4 regions of the Bacillus sp. C28GYM-DRY-1 genome follow, and region 1 is predicted to be linked to each of the others. Evidence: predicted binding sites of a transcription regulator. Region 1 holds the regulator's gene; each other region holds the start of a gene.
The links. Region 1 encodes Rex, which represses fermentation and respiration genes when NADH is low (regulators of the CRP and FNR family bind a similar motif). Its sites were predicted from a motif close to TTGTGAAATATTTCACAA; they were not measured.
Positions count from the first base shown of each region.

Region 2: Q3W56_RS17140 (formate/nitrite transporter family protein) is a predicted target of Rex. The motif match lies at 2,348-2,365, and genes of this name have one in related genera.
Region 3: Q3W56_RS09605 (L-lactate dehydrogenase) is a predicted target of Rex. The motif match lies at 1,467-1,484, and genes of this name have one in related genera.
Region 4: Q3W56_RS05065 (helical membrane plugin domain-containing protein) is a predicted target of Rex. The motif match lies at 1,575-1,592, and genes of this name have one in related genera.

Region 1 is NZ_JAUMKF010000004.1:184,383-187,977, reverse strand. It holds gene Q3W56_RS06535 (ABC-F family ATP-binding cassette domain-containing protein) at 1-479, opposite strand, end outside; gene moaC (cyclic pyranopterin monophosphate synthase MoaC) at 605-1,117, shown strand; gene Q3W56_RS06525 (redox-sensing transcriptional repressor Rex) at 1,114-1,761, shown strand; gene tatAY (sec-independent protein translocase protein TatAY) at 1,783-1,956, shown strand; gene tatC (twin-arginine translocase subunit TatC) at 1,963-2,727, shown strand; gene Q3W56_RS06510 (YdiK family protein) at 2,764-2,955, opposite strand; gene Q3W56_RS06505 (CPBP family intramembrane glutamic endopeptidase) at 2,952-3,595, opposite strand, start outside.
Region 2 is NZ_JAUMKF010000021.1:42,703-46,297, reverse strand. It holds gene Q3W56_RS17150 (hypothetical protein) at 318-620, shown strand; gene sacT (sac operon transcriptional antiterminator SacT) at 660-1,490, shown strand; gene Q3W56_RS17140 (formate/nitrite transporter family protein) at 1,530-2,300, opposite strand; gene scrA (PTS system sucrose transporter subunit IIBC) at 2,601-3,595, shown strand, end outside.
Region 3 is NZ_JAUMKF010000008.1:29,815-33,409, forward strand. It holds gene Q3W56_RS09590 (LysE family translocator) at 1-126, opposite strand, end outside; partial or broken gene Q3W56_RS09595 (MarR family transcriptional regulator) at 201-281, opposite strand; partial or broken gene Q3W56_RS21175 (L-lactate permease) at 281-343, opposite strand; partial or broken gene Q3W56_RS09600 (hypothetical protein) at 356-430, opposite strand; gene Q3W56_RS09605 (L-lactate dehydrogenase) at 462-1,427, opposite strand; gene Q3W56_RS09610 (DUF6773 family protein) at 1,561-2,052, opposite strand; gene Q3W56_RS09615 (YfcC family protein) at 2,176-3,595, opposite strand, start outside.
Region 4 is NZ_JAUMKF010000003.1:229,236-232,830, forward strand. It holds gene Q3W56_RS05055 (DMT family transporter) at 1-668, opposite strand, end outside; gene Q3W56_RS05060 (cupin domain-containing protein) at 798-1,295, shown strand; gene Q3W56_RS05065 (helical membrane plugin domain-containing protein) at 1,688-2,104, shown strand; gene Q3W56_RS05070 (NAD(P)/FAD-dependent oxidoreductase) at 2,144-3,322, shown strand; gene uxaC (glucuronate isomerase) at 3,522-3,595, shown strand, end outside.

The DNA of each region.
Region 1 (3,595 bases):
ACCTGTGTTGAATCGTCAAAATGGCTGAAACCAAGTCCATGAAGCACAGATCTGACATCCGCTTCATATTGATAGCCACCTTTATCTTTGAATTCCTGCTGAAGCCGGTCATACGTTTTCATGATGCTTTCCAGTTCACCAGGGTCAGCTGCCGCCATTTTTTCTTCGATAGCCCGCATATCCTTTTCCATTTCTTTTAAGTGGTCAAAAACAGTCAGCAGCTCTTCTTTTATGGTAAGCTTAGAAACCAAGCCCGTATGCTGGGCGAGATATCCCATTGTCATATCTTTTGGTTTAATGATTTCGCCCTTTTCATACGAAAGCTGGCCTGCGATAATTTTAAGCAGCGTGGATTTTCCCGCGCCATTTCTTCCAACAATGGCGACGCGATCACGATTTCTGACTTCCAGCTTTATATTGTTTAAAATAGTATCAGCACCAAATGATTTGGACAGCTGATTAACTTGTAAGATCATCATATTATTTCACCTCTGCTATAATAAGTTAAGTGTAGCTTATGAACCAGAAGTCAGCAAACAATACATTGGCCGAATAAGACATAGAGAAGAAAATAGTGTATGATCTGTTTAAGGAGAGTTTTAATATGAATGGATTTTCTCATTTTAATGAACAGGGCAGAGCCCAGATGGTGGACATCAGCGAAAAATCTTCGACTGTCCGTACTGCGGCGGCTGTTTCAAGCGTACACATGAAAAATGAAGTGTACGAGAAAATACAAAGTCACGATATCGGCAAAGGAGATGTACTGGCTGTTGCACAGGTGGCAGGCATTATGGCCGCAAAGCAAACGTCGAATATCATTCCGATGTGCCATCCGCTTTCATTGAGCGGGGTAGATATATCGTTTGACTGGCAAATAAAAGAAGCAGAAGTTATACTTCATATAAAAGCACAGGTCAAAACGAAAGGGAGTACAGGTGTGGAAATGGAAGCGCTCACTTCTGCATCGGTGTGCGCTCTTACCGTTTACGATATGTGTAAGGCTCTTGATAAGGGAATGGTCATCGGTCCTACTTTCTTGCTGGAGAAAACAGGCGGGAAAAACGGTGACTTTAAAAGAGAACTATCCGAGTATAATGTGGAGGACCAAAAATGAATAAGGATCAATCAAAAATTCCGCAGGCGACGGCAAAACGGCTGCCGCTTTACTATCGCTTTTTAAAGAATCTGCATGCATCAGGAAAACAGCGTGTATCATCCGCTGAACTCAGTGATGCCGTAAAGGTTGATTCTGCCACGATTCGCAGGGATTTTTCCTATTTTGGAGCTCTTGGCAAAAAAGGATACGGATATAATGTGGATTATTTGCTGTCATTTTTCCGAAAAACGCTTGATCAGGATGAGATGACAGACGTCATCTTGATTGGTGTGGGGAACTTGGGAACGGCATTTCTTCACTATAATTTCACAAAAAATAATAACACAAAAATTTCTATGGCTTTTGATATAAATGAGAGTAAAATAGGAACTGAGGTAGGCGGCGTGCCTGTCTATAACCTTGACGACCTTGAACAACACGTGAAAAATGAATCAGTTGCCATTCTTACAGTGCCAGCAGTTGCCGCTCAATTGATTACAGACAGATTGGTCGCATTAGGAATCAAGGGAATTCTTAATTTTACGCCGGCCCGTTTGAATGTGCCGGAACACATTCGAATTCATCATATAGATTTAGCTGTAGAGCTTCAGTCACTGGTTTATTTCTTGAAGCATTATTCAGTTTTAGAGGAAATCGAATAGAGGGAAAGGAGGAGCCCAAATATGCCGATCGGTCCTGGAAGCCTTGCTGTTATCGCCATCGTTGCTCTGATCATCTTCGGTCCCAAAAAGCTGCCTGAGCTGGGGAAAGCTGCAGGAGACACACTTCGTGAATTCAAAAATGCTACTAAAGGATTAACGAGTGATGACGAGGAAAAAAAGAAAGAAGATCAGTAAGTTAGGATGACACGAATGAAAGTGAATCAAATGTCGCTTCTGGAGCATATTGCTGAGCTTCGAAAACGATTGCTGGTTGTGGCGCTGGCATTTGTCGTTTTCTTTATCGCAGGATTTTTTTTAGCAAAGCCCATGATTGTTTATTTGCAAAAAACGGATGAAGCGAAGGAGCTTACACTTAATGCGTTTAATCTGACAGACCCGCTTTTTGTGTTTATGCAATTCGCGTTTATCATCGGGATTGTCCTGACCTCACCGATTATTCTTTATCAGCTTTGGGCTTTTGTGAGCCCAGGCCTCTATGAGAAAGAGCGCAAAGTAACGCTCAGCTACATTCCGATCTCTATTTTGCTGTTTTTAGCGGGCTTATCTTTTTCATATTATATTTTATTTCCTTTTGTTGTTGATTTTATGAAGCGGATTTCTCAGGATTTGAATGTCAATCAGGTGATCGGAATTAATGAATATTTTCAGTTCCTTCTGCAGCTGACGATTCCGTTTGGACTGTTGTTCCAAATGCCGGTTATCCTCATGTTTTTGACCAGGCTTGGAATTGTGACACCGATGTTCTTAACGAAAATTAGAAAGTATGCGTATTTTACGCTGCTTGTGATTGCTGCCCTGATTACTCCGCCTGAGCTTTTGTCTCATATGATGGTCACTGTTCCGCTGTTGATTTTATATGAAATCAGTATTCTTATATCGAAGGCTGCCTATCGGAAAGCGCAGAAAAGCAGTGCTGCCGATCAGGACGTGTCTTCCGGGCAATAATAGAAAATCCATTTCTCATTGAGAAATGGATTTTCTTTATTTCTGGTTCTTTTTGATTTTAAATGAAAAGGCGAACATCTTAAAAGAGATGCTGATGTTGTAAGCGGCGAACACCATCAGCAGGATGGAGTAAAATGACCACATGCTGCCTGGCGAGCTTGCGGCAAGATAAGTAAAGATGCACCCTACGGCAAAATAGATCATTCCCCAAACTACCGGGTTTCTCATAAAAACAATCCTCCAATAATCAATTGCATTTGTGTGCTCTGCTGTTCGAGGTACTTCTGAACAGGTTCAAGCTGCATGATGACGACAAATGTATTCATCATGACATGGGCGAAAATCGGCACCCATATCCGTTTTGTTCTCGCATATAAAAAGGCAAAGGTAAAGCCCATTGCGGTATAAAGAAGTAGATGCTTCAAATCAGCGTGAACAATACCGAAAATAACCGAGCTGATCAATCCGGCAAAGAAGAAATTTGTTTTTTCATACAGTGTGCCGAAAATGATTTTTCTGAAGATGATTTCTTCTAATATAGGACCGACGACGGAAGAAACCATAATCATGAGCGGGACTGCCTGAATGACATCTAGAATTGCTTGCGTATTCTCTGATTCTCTTCCGATGCCGAATATATAATATTCAATAGAGCCTGCTATTCCTTGAGAGAAAAGGGCAATGAAAAAACCGGCTATCGCCCAAAGGATAGAAAGTCCGATTGAGTCCTTCTTTCCGTTGCGCAGCGTTTCTTTCGGAACAGTTCTCAGAATGAGCAGAACGACAACGAGACAGACGATAAAGCTGATGACGGACCATAATCCTTGGGCATGCAGCATATTCTCCTTGGTAGGCTGTCCTCCGGCAT
Region 2 (3,595 bases), on a different contig from region 1:
TTGTGGACATGTGGATATCTATTGTGATTAAGTTGTTCTTATCTTTGGGATAACTTGTGTATAAAGTTTTTAAAGCATTTCTCCAATTTTCATTTCAATTCTTTCAGCTTTCAACAAAACTTCTAAAAACTAGTTGGTTTTTTCACTCATATTGTGACAAAGAATTCTCTTTCCGCAGTCTATTATAGAGTCATGAGTTTTGCTAGAGCCGCTAGTTTGCGAGAAAAGAAATCGGCCGTCTTTTCCCGCGGGCTGCGGCTGAGAAAACGGGCTGCTAAAAGGCTGCCTGCCAAAAAGAAGCGGAGGGATGTTTTTCTATGAAACGTTTGCTTGTATCTTTACGGGTGTGGATGGTCTTTTTGATGAACTGGGTGATGCCGGACAGAAAAACTGCGGCTGCCGCGGTCTATTCGGCGCAGCGTACATACCAAAGGAAAGCGGCGGTGCAGGCCGCGGGACTTGTTTCGTTTTATGAGTGGCGGATGGCTGTGAATGAGGAAGAAAAACAGAAAGCGAAAGCCTCGGCGCTTTATAAAAGAAGATGTTTGCAAGCCTTCAAGGAATCGCCAAAGCAGGAGAGAGCTGGCCCGCATCTTTACATGGCGGTCAAAAGGAGGTAAAATCCCAGTCAAAAGCTAATTGGCGGGAGAGATAGCCTCTTGAAAATCTATAAAGTACTAAACAACAATGCGGCTTTAATAATAGAGGGTGATCAGGAAAAAATCGTGATGGGTCCGGGAATCGCTTTTCAAAAAAAGAAAAATGACCTCATCCCTTTAAATAAAGTGGAAAAGATCTTTGTCGTGCACGACGAGAATGAAAAGTTTAAACAAATCCTGCAAACGCTGCCGGAGGAGCATATTGAAATAGCTGAGGATATCATCAGCTATGCGGAAGGGGAGCTCGCGGCGCCGCTGAGCGACCACATTCATATCGCGCTTTCTGACCATTTGTCCTTTGCGATCGAAAGGATTCAAAATGGGCTGCTTGTGCAGAATAAATTGCTGCATGAGATAAAAGCGCTCTATAAAAAAGAATACGAGATCGGCCTGTGGGCGATCGGACATGTAAAAGAGACATTGGGCGTGTCTCTTCCTGAAGATGAAGCGGGTTATATTGCCCTTCACATCCATACGGCGAAGATGGATGCGGAGAGCATGTATTCAGCGCTGAAGCATACGACCATGATCAAAGAAATGATAGAGAAAATAGAACAATATTTTAATAGAAAGGTGGATGAAAACAGCATTTCCTATCAACGGCTCGTCACGCATTTGAGATACGCAGTCAGCCGGTTGGAATCAAATGAAGCGCTCCATCGTATGGACGAGGAGATGCTTTATTTCATCCAAAAAAAGTATTCATTTGCCTATCAATGTGCGCTTGAGCTGGCGGAGTTTTTAAAAAGTGAATATCAATTACATTTGCCGGAGTCCGAGGCCGGCTATATCACGCTGCATGTCCAGCGTCTTCAAGATCTCTCGGAATAACCGCTTTGACTTGCAGAGAGTGATCTCTGGAAGTTTTTTTTATTTATCGGGATTGAGCGTGTAGTACATCCAGCCCATCATGACCATTCCCGCGGTCAGGTTGCCGAGTGTAACGGGAATTAAGTTTCTGACTGCTCCCATTACTGTCACTGTATCAGGGTGCTCGATCAAAAGTGAGATGGCAAATGTGCACATATTGGCAATGCTGTGTTCAAAGCCGGAAATAAAGAAGCAGAAAACAAAAAGCATCATGGTAAAGAGCTTTGCCCCTTCTCCTTTAAGAGACATTGGAATGAAAAAGGCGAGGCATACAAGCCAATTGCACAGCATTCCTCTGACAAACAGTTCGGAAGCGGGCGGCTCCATTTTGTGCTCTGCCAGATGAATCAAAAAGGAATGAACAGAAGCCTCCTCAAAAAGTCCTGTCGCGCTGATCAGAATGGCAAATAGAATGGCGCCGATCAAATTGCCGGCATAGCTTGTCATCCACATGTACAGGGTGTCTCGCCAGCGAATTTTTTTTTGGAGCGCGGTATAAGTGAAATAAAAAGTGTTGCCGGTAAATAAATCTCCGCCTCCGTAAGCAATCAGCAGAATAGCGGCCCCGAATGTGACAGCGGCTGCCGGAAAAGCAAACGGAGAATCAGCCATAGTGAAATAACTGCCTGTTTTGCTTGCGGCTGTAATGCCGAATCCAATAAACATGCTGGCCAAAATGGATCTGAGCACATAACGGATTTTGCTAGAAACAAATATGTTTAGTTTGTTCAAAGCGTACTGTTCAACTTTTTGCAATGCTTGAGTTTCCATTGTTTTTTCCTGCTTTCTTTGATGGTTGAGCATAGTATAGCACGTTATTGTGAAATATTTCACAATTAATTTTTACGAATTTTTGTCTAATTGTTTTATCAAACTATTTAACTAAAAAACAGTTGACGAAAACGCTATCATGATTTATGATGAAAGCGTATTCTTAATCTAAATAAGCGGGATTGTGACTGGTAAAGCAGGCAAGACCTAAAATTTGCGTAAATGAAAAAGGATCGCTGTGTCCTTTATTCGTTGGCGAATTTTAGGTCTTTTTTGTTTAAAGAAAAGGGGGAGAAACAGATGGATTACAAAGAGACTGCAAAACGCCTCATTGAACTTCTCGGGGGAAAAGATAACATTATTAGCGCGGCTCATTGTGCAACAAGACTGCGTTTAGTGATGAAAGATGAATCAAAGATAGATCAAGCACAAGTAGAAGAGCTTGATGGCGTAAAAGGCGCGTTCAGCAGCTCTGGCCAGTACCAGATTATTTTCGGAACAGGCCTTGTCAATAAGGTGTACGATGCTTTTTCTAAGGAAGCCGATATTGAGCGTGAAGAACACGTAAATCACCAGGATGCAGCAAAAGAAAAATTGAATCCCGCTGCGAGATTTGCGAAAACGCTTTCTAATATTTTTGTTCCAATCATCCCGGCTATTGTGGCCAGCGGCCTATTAATGGGATTATTGGGTATGGTCAATGCGTTTCATTGGATGAGCAAGGATTCTGCGCTGCTCCAGCTGCTCGACATGTTCTCAAGTGCGGCATTCATTTTCTTGCCGATTTTAATCGGGGTCAGTGCTTCAAAAGAGTTTGGAAGCAACCCTTACTTGGGAGCAGTCATCGGAGGTATTATGATTCATCCGACACTTTTGAATCCTTGGGGGTTGGCCGAAGCAACCCCTGATTATATGCATCTGTTCGGGTTTGATATCGCGCTTCTCGGCTATCAGGGAACTGTTATTCCTGTCTTGTTGGCGGTTTATGTGATGAGCAAGGTAGAGAAATGGACAAGAAAAGTAGTTCCGCATGCGGTAGATTTGCTTGTTACACCTTTTGTTACAGTGATTGTCACCGGGTTTGTCGCTTTTATCGCGATTGGTCCTTTGGGCAGAGCGCTTGGCTCCGGGATTACGGTTGCTTTAACTTATGTATATGACCATGCCGGTTTTGTTGCGGGTCTGATTTTCGGGGGCATGTATTCACTCATCGTTTTGACAGGCGTTCATCACAGCTTCCATGCGATTGAGGCAGGGCTTATTGCAGATATAGGCAAAAACTACTTGCTGCCAAT
Region 3 (3,595 bases), on a different contig from region 1:
TAAACCAAAAATCCAAGCATGCCAAAAACCATTTTTAATTCCTTTGTCTATTTGCGCCGCATTCACAGGTCCCACTGGCGCAGACAAGGACAGTCCCAGCACAATATAGCTCAAAAAAATGTTCACCGGCCCGTACTCCCTTCTCTTACGTAACTTGTACAATTTATTCGGGAACGGGTCAAGCTATGCACAAAATTCGCTTACTGCTTCAGACGTTTCAGTTCTTCCTCCACAATATCGGCGGCTTTGCCTACGAAACTGAAAATGAGTTCCAGTTCTTCAGCAGCGCTGCACTAATCGCAAGCGGAACACCAAAACCGGCCGCACCTTCTAAAAACGCGTTTTAATAATAGCTGTAGAGAATCGGAGTGAGCGCCACAAGTGCGTTCACATACTCGTTTCCAAACGGATCATACAACGGCTCCCACATTGACAATCAGCCCTTTACTCTAAAGTTGCGTTTAGTTGACCTTTTGTTCTGCAAAATGAGGTTTTAAAATGTTTGTAAGGACACCTGCGCTGTGAAGGAACTGTTCCTTTTCTTTCTCATTTAAGTTCAGCTCAGTGATGCCTGCAATACCTCCGCGGTTTACGACAGCCGGAACGCCGATGTACACGTCATTTGCGCCGTATTGTCCGTCCAAGTATGTGCTGACAGTTAAAATGCTGTTTTCATTATGAAGAATGGCTTTTGTAATGCGGGCTAGGCTCATTGCAACACCATAATAAGTCGCCCCTTTTTTCTCAATAATATGGTAAGCGGCGTTTTTCACGTCATCTACGATCTGGTCTAGCTCCTCTTGTTTATATACATCGTTTTTCTCAACAAGTTCACTGACAGGCACACCTCCGACATTTGCGTGGCTCCAGACAGGAAGCTCTGTATCACCGTGCTCTCCGATAATATGCGCGTGCACGTTTTGAGGCGCTGCGCCAAAGTATTCGCTCAGCATGTAACGGAATCTCGCAGAATCTAGTGTTGTGCCGCTTCCGATCACCCGCTCTTTTGGCAGGCCGCTGAATTTCCATGTAGCGTAAGTCAAAATATCAACCGGATTTGTCGCAATTAAGAAAATGCCGTCAAATCCGCTCGCCATGACTTCACTGACGATGCCTTTGAAAATTTTCACGTTCTTTTCTACTAATTCAAGGCGTGTCTCACCAGGTTTTTGGTTTGCTCCGGCGCAGATGCAGACAATATCAGCATCTTTGCAGTCTTCATATGTTCCGTAAGATGTTTTGACCGGTTGCGGCGCAAACGCCTTTCCGTGGTTTAAGTCCATCACATCGCCCATTGCTTTTTCTTTATTTACATCAATGACCACAAGCTCATCTGTGATCCCTTGGTTTATTAACGCAAATGCATAACTGCTTCCAACAAAACCCGCTCCGATTAAAGCTACTTTATTTACATGTGTATTCATCATTAATCATCCTTCCAGGGTATGTTTTTCTTTGATGTTTGTTTGTGAATTATTTCACATTTATATTGTGCAATATTTCACAAACTATTGCAAGAGAAAAGTTTTGTCTGATTGATGAACAAAAAAGAAACCATCTCTATGATGATTTCTTCTTAAACTCCTTTTTTACCGTACTTCTGTAAGACAGCTTCACGATTCCAAATCGAAGCAAAAACAGAACGCCGCCGCAGACGATAAATAGAAGGATCATTTTCAGCCAAGCGAAGAATGTATGGGGAATCCCCCTGTCATACATCGTAAGCACCACTACCGCAAAGGCGACAGCTATTGATTCTATGAACTGCTGCTTCACCCGTTTATGCAGTTCTTCGTCGGTGTCTATTTTCGGCATCAGCATTCCAGAAGCAGATGCCCTGATGCAGTAATATAAGATGATAATGAACAAAAACACAAGGCTCGAGACCCATTCATTAAACGGAAATGCAAACATAATGCCGCGGATAACCACATCCAGCAGCGCAAACGCCCCGGCTAACTTGCCGATCTCCGACCAGATCTTTTGTTCTTTTTCTTTTACTCTCTTATTTTTCCCATTCACGCCTGAAAGTCTATTAAGCAGATTATTCATGACCTTCCTCCCGCACTTTTACGAATGGCTTATGGCTTATGGCTTACATGTTACAATAACAGCCTGCGCTTCTGCAACGATTAAATGAAAAGCCCGCCCGTACAAGCCGCCGGGCAGTAATCGTTAAAACGGCCCCCAATTAATCATGACACCTATGACAATAAATACAAGTCCGATCAAGAACCAAATCAGAGCAAGCGGCACCATAAACCTGAGCCACTTGACGTACGGAATGCCGCTGGCGGCAAGCACCGCCATGAGAACGCCGGATGTCGGGTTCACACAGTTGACGACTCCTTCTCCAAGCATAACCGCTTCCACCGCGACCTGCCTCGTAATTCCCATCAAATCAGCAAGCGGCGCCAGGATTGGAATAAATACAACGGCTTCCCCAGACCCAGAAGAGATGAGAAAATGAAGCAGCGCACTGGCGATATACATGCCGATCGCACCGGCAATCGGGCTGAATCCATCCAAAAGCGAAGCCAATGCGTTGACGACTGTATCGAGGAGCTTGCCATTTTCAAGGATGACAGAAATGCTTCTTGCCATCCCGACAATCAGCGCCCCATATACAAGGCCTTGGCAGCCCACTATGAAGGTTTTGGCAATATCGTTTGCCGCAAGTCCGCCTATCAACCCGCCAAGGACAGAAATAAAAATAAACGTCGCAGCCATTTGTGAATCAGACCAGCCCAGCTTCAAAGCGCCGTATAAAAATCCGAGAAGCGACAGTCCCGCCACAGCCAAAATGAGCTTATGACGAACAGTAAACGCCAATGACTGATCTTCTTTCCCCGCCTCACCCATTCCTGCCGCGGGGAACCAATTTGTCCCTAACACACTGGCATCCTTTGATTTTTTTAATTTTCTTGTGTACAGATAGATATAAATAATAGAAGACAGCAAAAAGCATATGTAGATTACAACACGCAGGCCAATTCCCGAGAAAAGCGGCAGCTCCGCGATTGATTGCGATAAACCGAGCGGGGACGGCGATAAAATAGTTGAGTTAAATCCAGCGTAGCAGCCGATGTAAATAACAGCGGCACCCGCGACTGCGTCCCACTTTAAGGATCGTGCGACAATGAGGCCGATGGGGATAAAACCGATAACTGAATTCACGACAATTCCGGTTGTTCCGAGAATGGAGAACAACGCACCGACAATACAAATAAATAATAATTGCTTGGTGCGGAATTTGCTGATGACATTGTAAATCAGGCCGTTGATGGCACCCGTTTTTTCTAAAATGGCAATGGTGCCGCCAGTGAATAAAATCAGAAAGATGATTGGTGCTGATCCAACCATTCCATCCTGCAGAGAAGTAAAAAAGCTGATCAGGCTGACCGGGGATTGTTCAATCGAATGATAGCTTCCCGGAACAGCAGTGGTGACATCTCCCTTTGTCACGCGGTCAAATTCTCCCGCCGGCACAACATACGAAGCAACGGCACAAATGAAAGCAATGATAAATAAGAGGACATAGGCGTCAGGCATTATACCTGTCGTACGTTTTCTCTTAGGCTGTGTTTCGGCTGCT
Region 4 (3,595 bases), on a different contig from region 1:
GGAAGGCCATCTGACCACCAGCCGTAAGCTGCTACGATAAGCCAGAATGGAAGGCTTGCCAAGGTCATCCCCAGCACACGCTGAAATGTATCAAGCTGGCCCCCATATTCTTCGAGCATTCTCCGGTTTCCTAGCGGATAGGCAAAAGCCGCAATGACAACCGGCAGCACACTTAAAAGCAGCATCTTCCCAGAAAGCGATTCTGCATGCTGAAGCTGTATCAGTGCCGCTCCGATCAGGATGATTACGGAAGTGCCAAGTGAAACAAGGGGAATCTTTTGCCGAACGAGCTGCGGCCCACCCGGCATGTCTTTTTTGACATAGAAAAATGGAGATAACAGAACGCCGGCTACAATTGTGATTTGCCAGGTCCCGGCTACGAGCCAACCTGGACCGTATGCAGCTGCAAATGTGATCGGGGCGTAAAAAAGCACAAAGCCGACAAAGCTCCATTTGATCCAAAAGAACGGCTTTTTCCGCATCTCTTGTAAGAGAGGGGTGAATGTCCCTTTCATGATGACGATCAAACATAAAAACGGAACCATAAAAATAAAGCGCAGCGAAGAGCTCCAAAGCCAGCTGCCTCCGGATAACTCCATCGCTCTGTTTAAAATAAAGGTAACGGCGAAAAAGAGTGAAGCCAATATTCCGATAACGATTGCTTTCATGATATCCCTCATTCTGGCATGTTTTTTTTACTATACTATTCGGTACCGCACAGATCAATGGAGTCGTCAGAAAATAAACATGTTTTGCGAACCGATTTATGTGGAAGACAAAAAATGGAGGTGACATTGATGGTACCAAGGACACAGACTTACTTTTTTCAGGATGATGGCAGGATTCCGAATCACCCTGATTTTCCGCTCGTTGTGTATCAAAACGCACTCAAGGACACCGGTCAGGCAGAGCGGATCGTCAATCGGCATGGCTGGTCTAACAGCTGGTCAGGGAGTGTTTTTCCATACCATCATTATCACAGCAATACGCATGAAGTCCTGATTGCAGTCTGGGGAGAGGCTGTGATTCAATTTGGGGGAGAAAAAGGGGCCGCTATTCCTTTCAAATCCGGTGACGCAGTCGTGATTCCAGCTGGAGTCGGCCATAAAAAGCTAAGCGCGAGTTCCAATTTTACCGTCATTGGCGCTTATCCGGGAGGCGTTCATTATGATATGAAGACGGGAGAGCCGAGTGAACGGAAGGAAGCGAGGGAACAGATCAAGAGGGTGTCATTGCCAGCGAAAGATCCGATTACAGGAAAAAGAGAACCTCTATTGGAGATATGGGTAAAGTGAAGGGGAGAAAATTGGTAGATTGTCAATAACTGGTGCCGGAGAAATGTTATGACATGAGCTCCATATAAATTAATTTCATAATCGAAGCAATTCACGTTCAAATTTTGTTCAAAAAGTGTTATCATATAGAAGGTAATCGAATTGGAGTTTTTTGTGTTTGCTATTTTCAGAGAGAGTAAAAGATTTTTGACTTATTCAATTGTTTATTTTTGAGATAAAAATAATACTGAATATGGCAAGATGAAAAACTGGGTAGTAAACATTTATTTTTGTAAATGATTGTGCATGAATTCACAATCCTTATTCTTATGCTTTCAAGCATGAGACCAGGGAGAGGCACTACCCTTTCCACAAAAAATCTGCAAACTGCTTATAGTAAAGGAGAATTGGATATGCCAGAAACAATCGATCAAACAAATGCGTCTGTCAGCCAAAGCCAGCAAGATCTAATCGATCAGCTGTTAAAGCCGGAAGTTCAAGAATCACTGACCGTTTTAGTTGACCAGCTTCCAAAGCTGACTGAGTTAGTGAATATTTTAACGAAGTCTTATGATTTCGCTCAGTCTGTAGCAACTGACGAAGTGCTAAAAAGCGACACTGTCGGTGCGATCACTGAAATGCTTGAGCCTGTAAAAGAAACAGCGAAAGAAGTAGCTGCGACTGCAATCGAAGCGAAAGACCGCGCGGATGCAAGCAACGAAACGATTGGTCTTTTCGGCCTGTTGCGCATGCTGAAAGATCCTCAAGCTCAAAAGCTGTTCCGTTTTGCTAACAGCTACCTTGAAATCATGAACGAAAAACAAAAATAATCTCAGATTCAAATTGATATAAAGGACGGAGGATATACGATGTCAAAACATATTGTCATTCTAGGCGCTGGTTATGGCGGAGTTCTTTCTGCTCTAACAGTTCGCAAACATTACACAAAAGAACAAGCACGCGTGACTGTGGTAAACAAATACCCAACTCACCAAATCATTACGGAGTTACACCGTCTTGCAGCAGGCAACGTGTCTGAAAAAGCGGTTGCAATGCCATTAGAAAAACTTTTCAAAGGCAAAGACATTGATCTTAAAATCGCGGAAGTAAGCTCTTTCTCTGTTGATAAAAAAGAAGTTGCGCTTGCTGACGGTTCTACATTAACTTATGATGCGCTTGTTGTAGGTCTTGGTTCTGTAACAGCTTACTTCGGCATCCCAGGTCTTGAAGAAAACAGCATGGTATTGAAATCTGCTGCTGATGCGAACAAAGTCTTCCAACATGTTGAAGATCGTGTGCGCGAGTACTCTCAAACGAAAAACGAAGCTGATGCAACAATCCTTATCGGCGGAGGCGGCTTAACAGGTGTTGAGCTTGTCGGTGAGCTTGCTGATATCATGCCGAACCTTGCGAAAAAATACGGCGTAGACCATAAAGAAATCAAATTAAAGCTGGTTGAAGCAGGTCCGAAAATCCTTCCTGTCCTTCCGGATGATCTAATCGAGCGTGCGACTGCAAGCCTTGAAAAACGCGGCGTTGAGTTCTTAACAGGTCTTCCTGTTACAAATGTAGAAGGAAACGTGATTGATCTGAAAGACGGATCTAAAGTTGTTGCCAACACATTTGTTTGGACTGGCGGCGTACAAGGTAACCCATTAGTCGGTGAATCAGGTCTTGAAGTGAATCGCGGACGCGCGACAGTAAATGACTTCCTGCAATCTACATCTCATGAAGATGTATTCGTTGCTGGAGACAGCGCAGTTTACTTTGCTCCAGACGGCCGTCCATACCCGCCGACTGCACAAATCGCATGGCAAATGGGTGAGCTGATCGGTTACAACCTATTTGCTTACTTAGAAGGCAAAACGCTTGAAACATTCAAACCAGTAAACTCTGGTACACTTGCAAGCCTCGGACGCAAAGACGCGGTTGCCATCATTGGTGCAAATTCTACACCGCTTAAAGGTCTTCCTGCTTCCTTGATGAAAGAAGCAAGTAACGTACGCTACTTAACTCACATTAAAGGACTTTTCAGCCTGGCTTACTAATCCTTTTTTGTGAACTAGGACATTGCCAAAAGTGTTCCTTTCGGGATGCTTTCCGGCAATGTCTTTTTTTGTTTTGATTGCTAACGTTAACATTTTATTTTCAAAAAAGAGATTGATCCCAGAGTTATATAACGGTAAAATAAAGTAAATCAAAATGTTAACGTTAACATTTTGAAATAGAATGAAAGACGGTGAGGACATGGAACCCTTTATGGGCGAAAATTTTTTATTGAAAAATGAAACCGCTGTCAGCCTCTATCACCAGTATGCAAA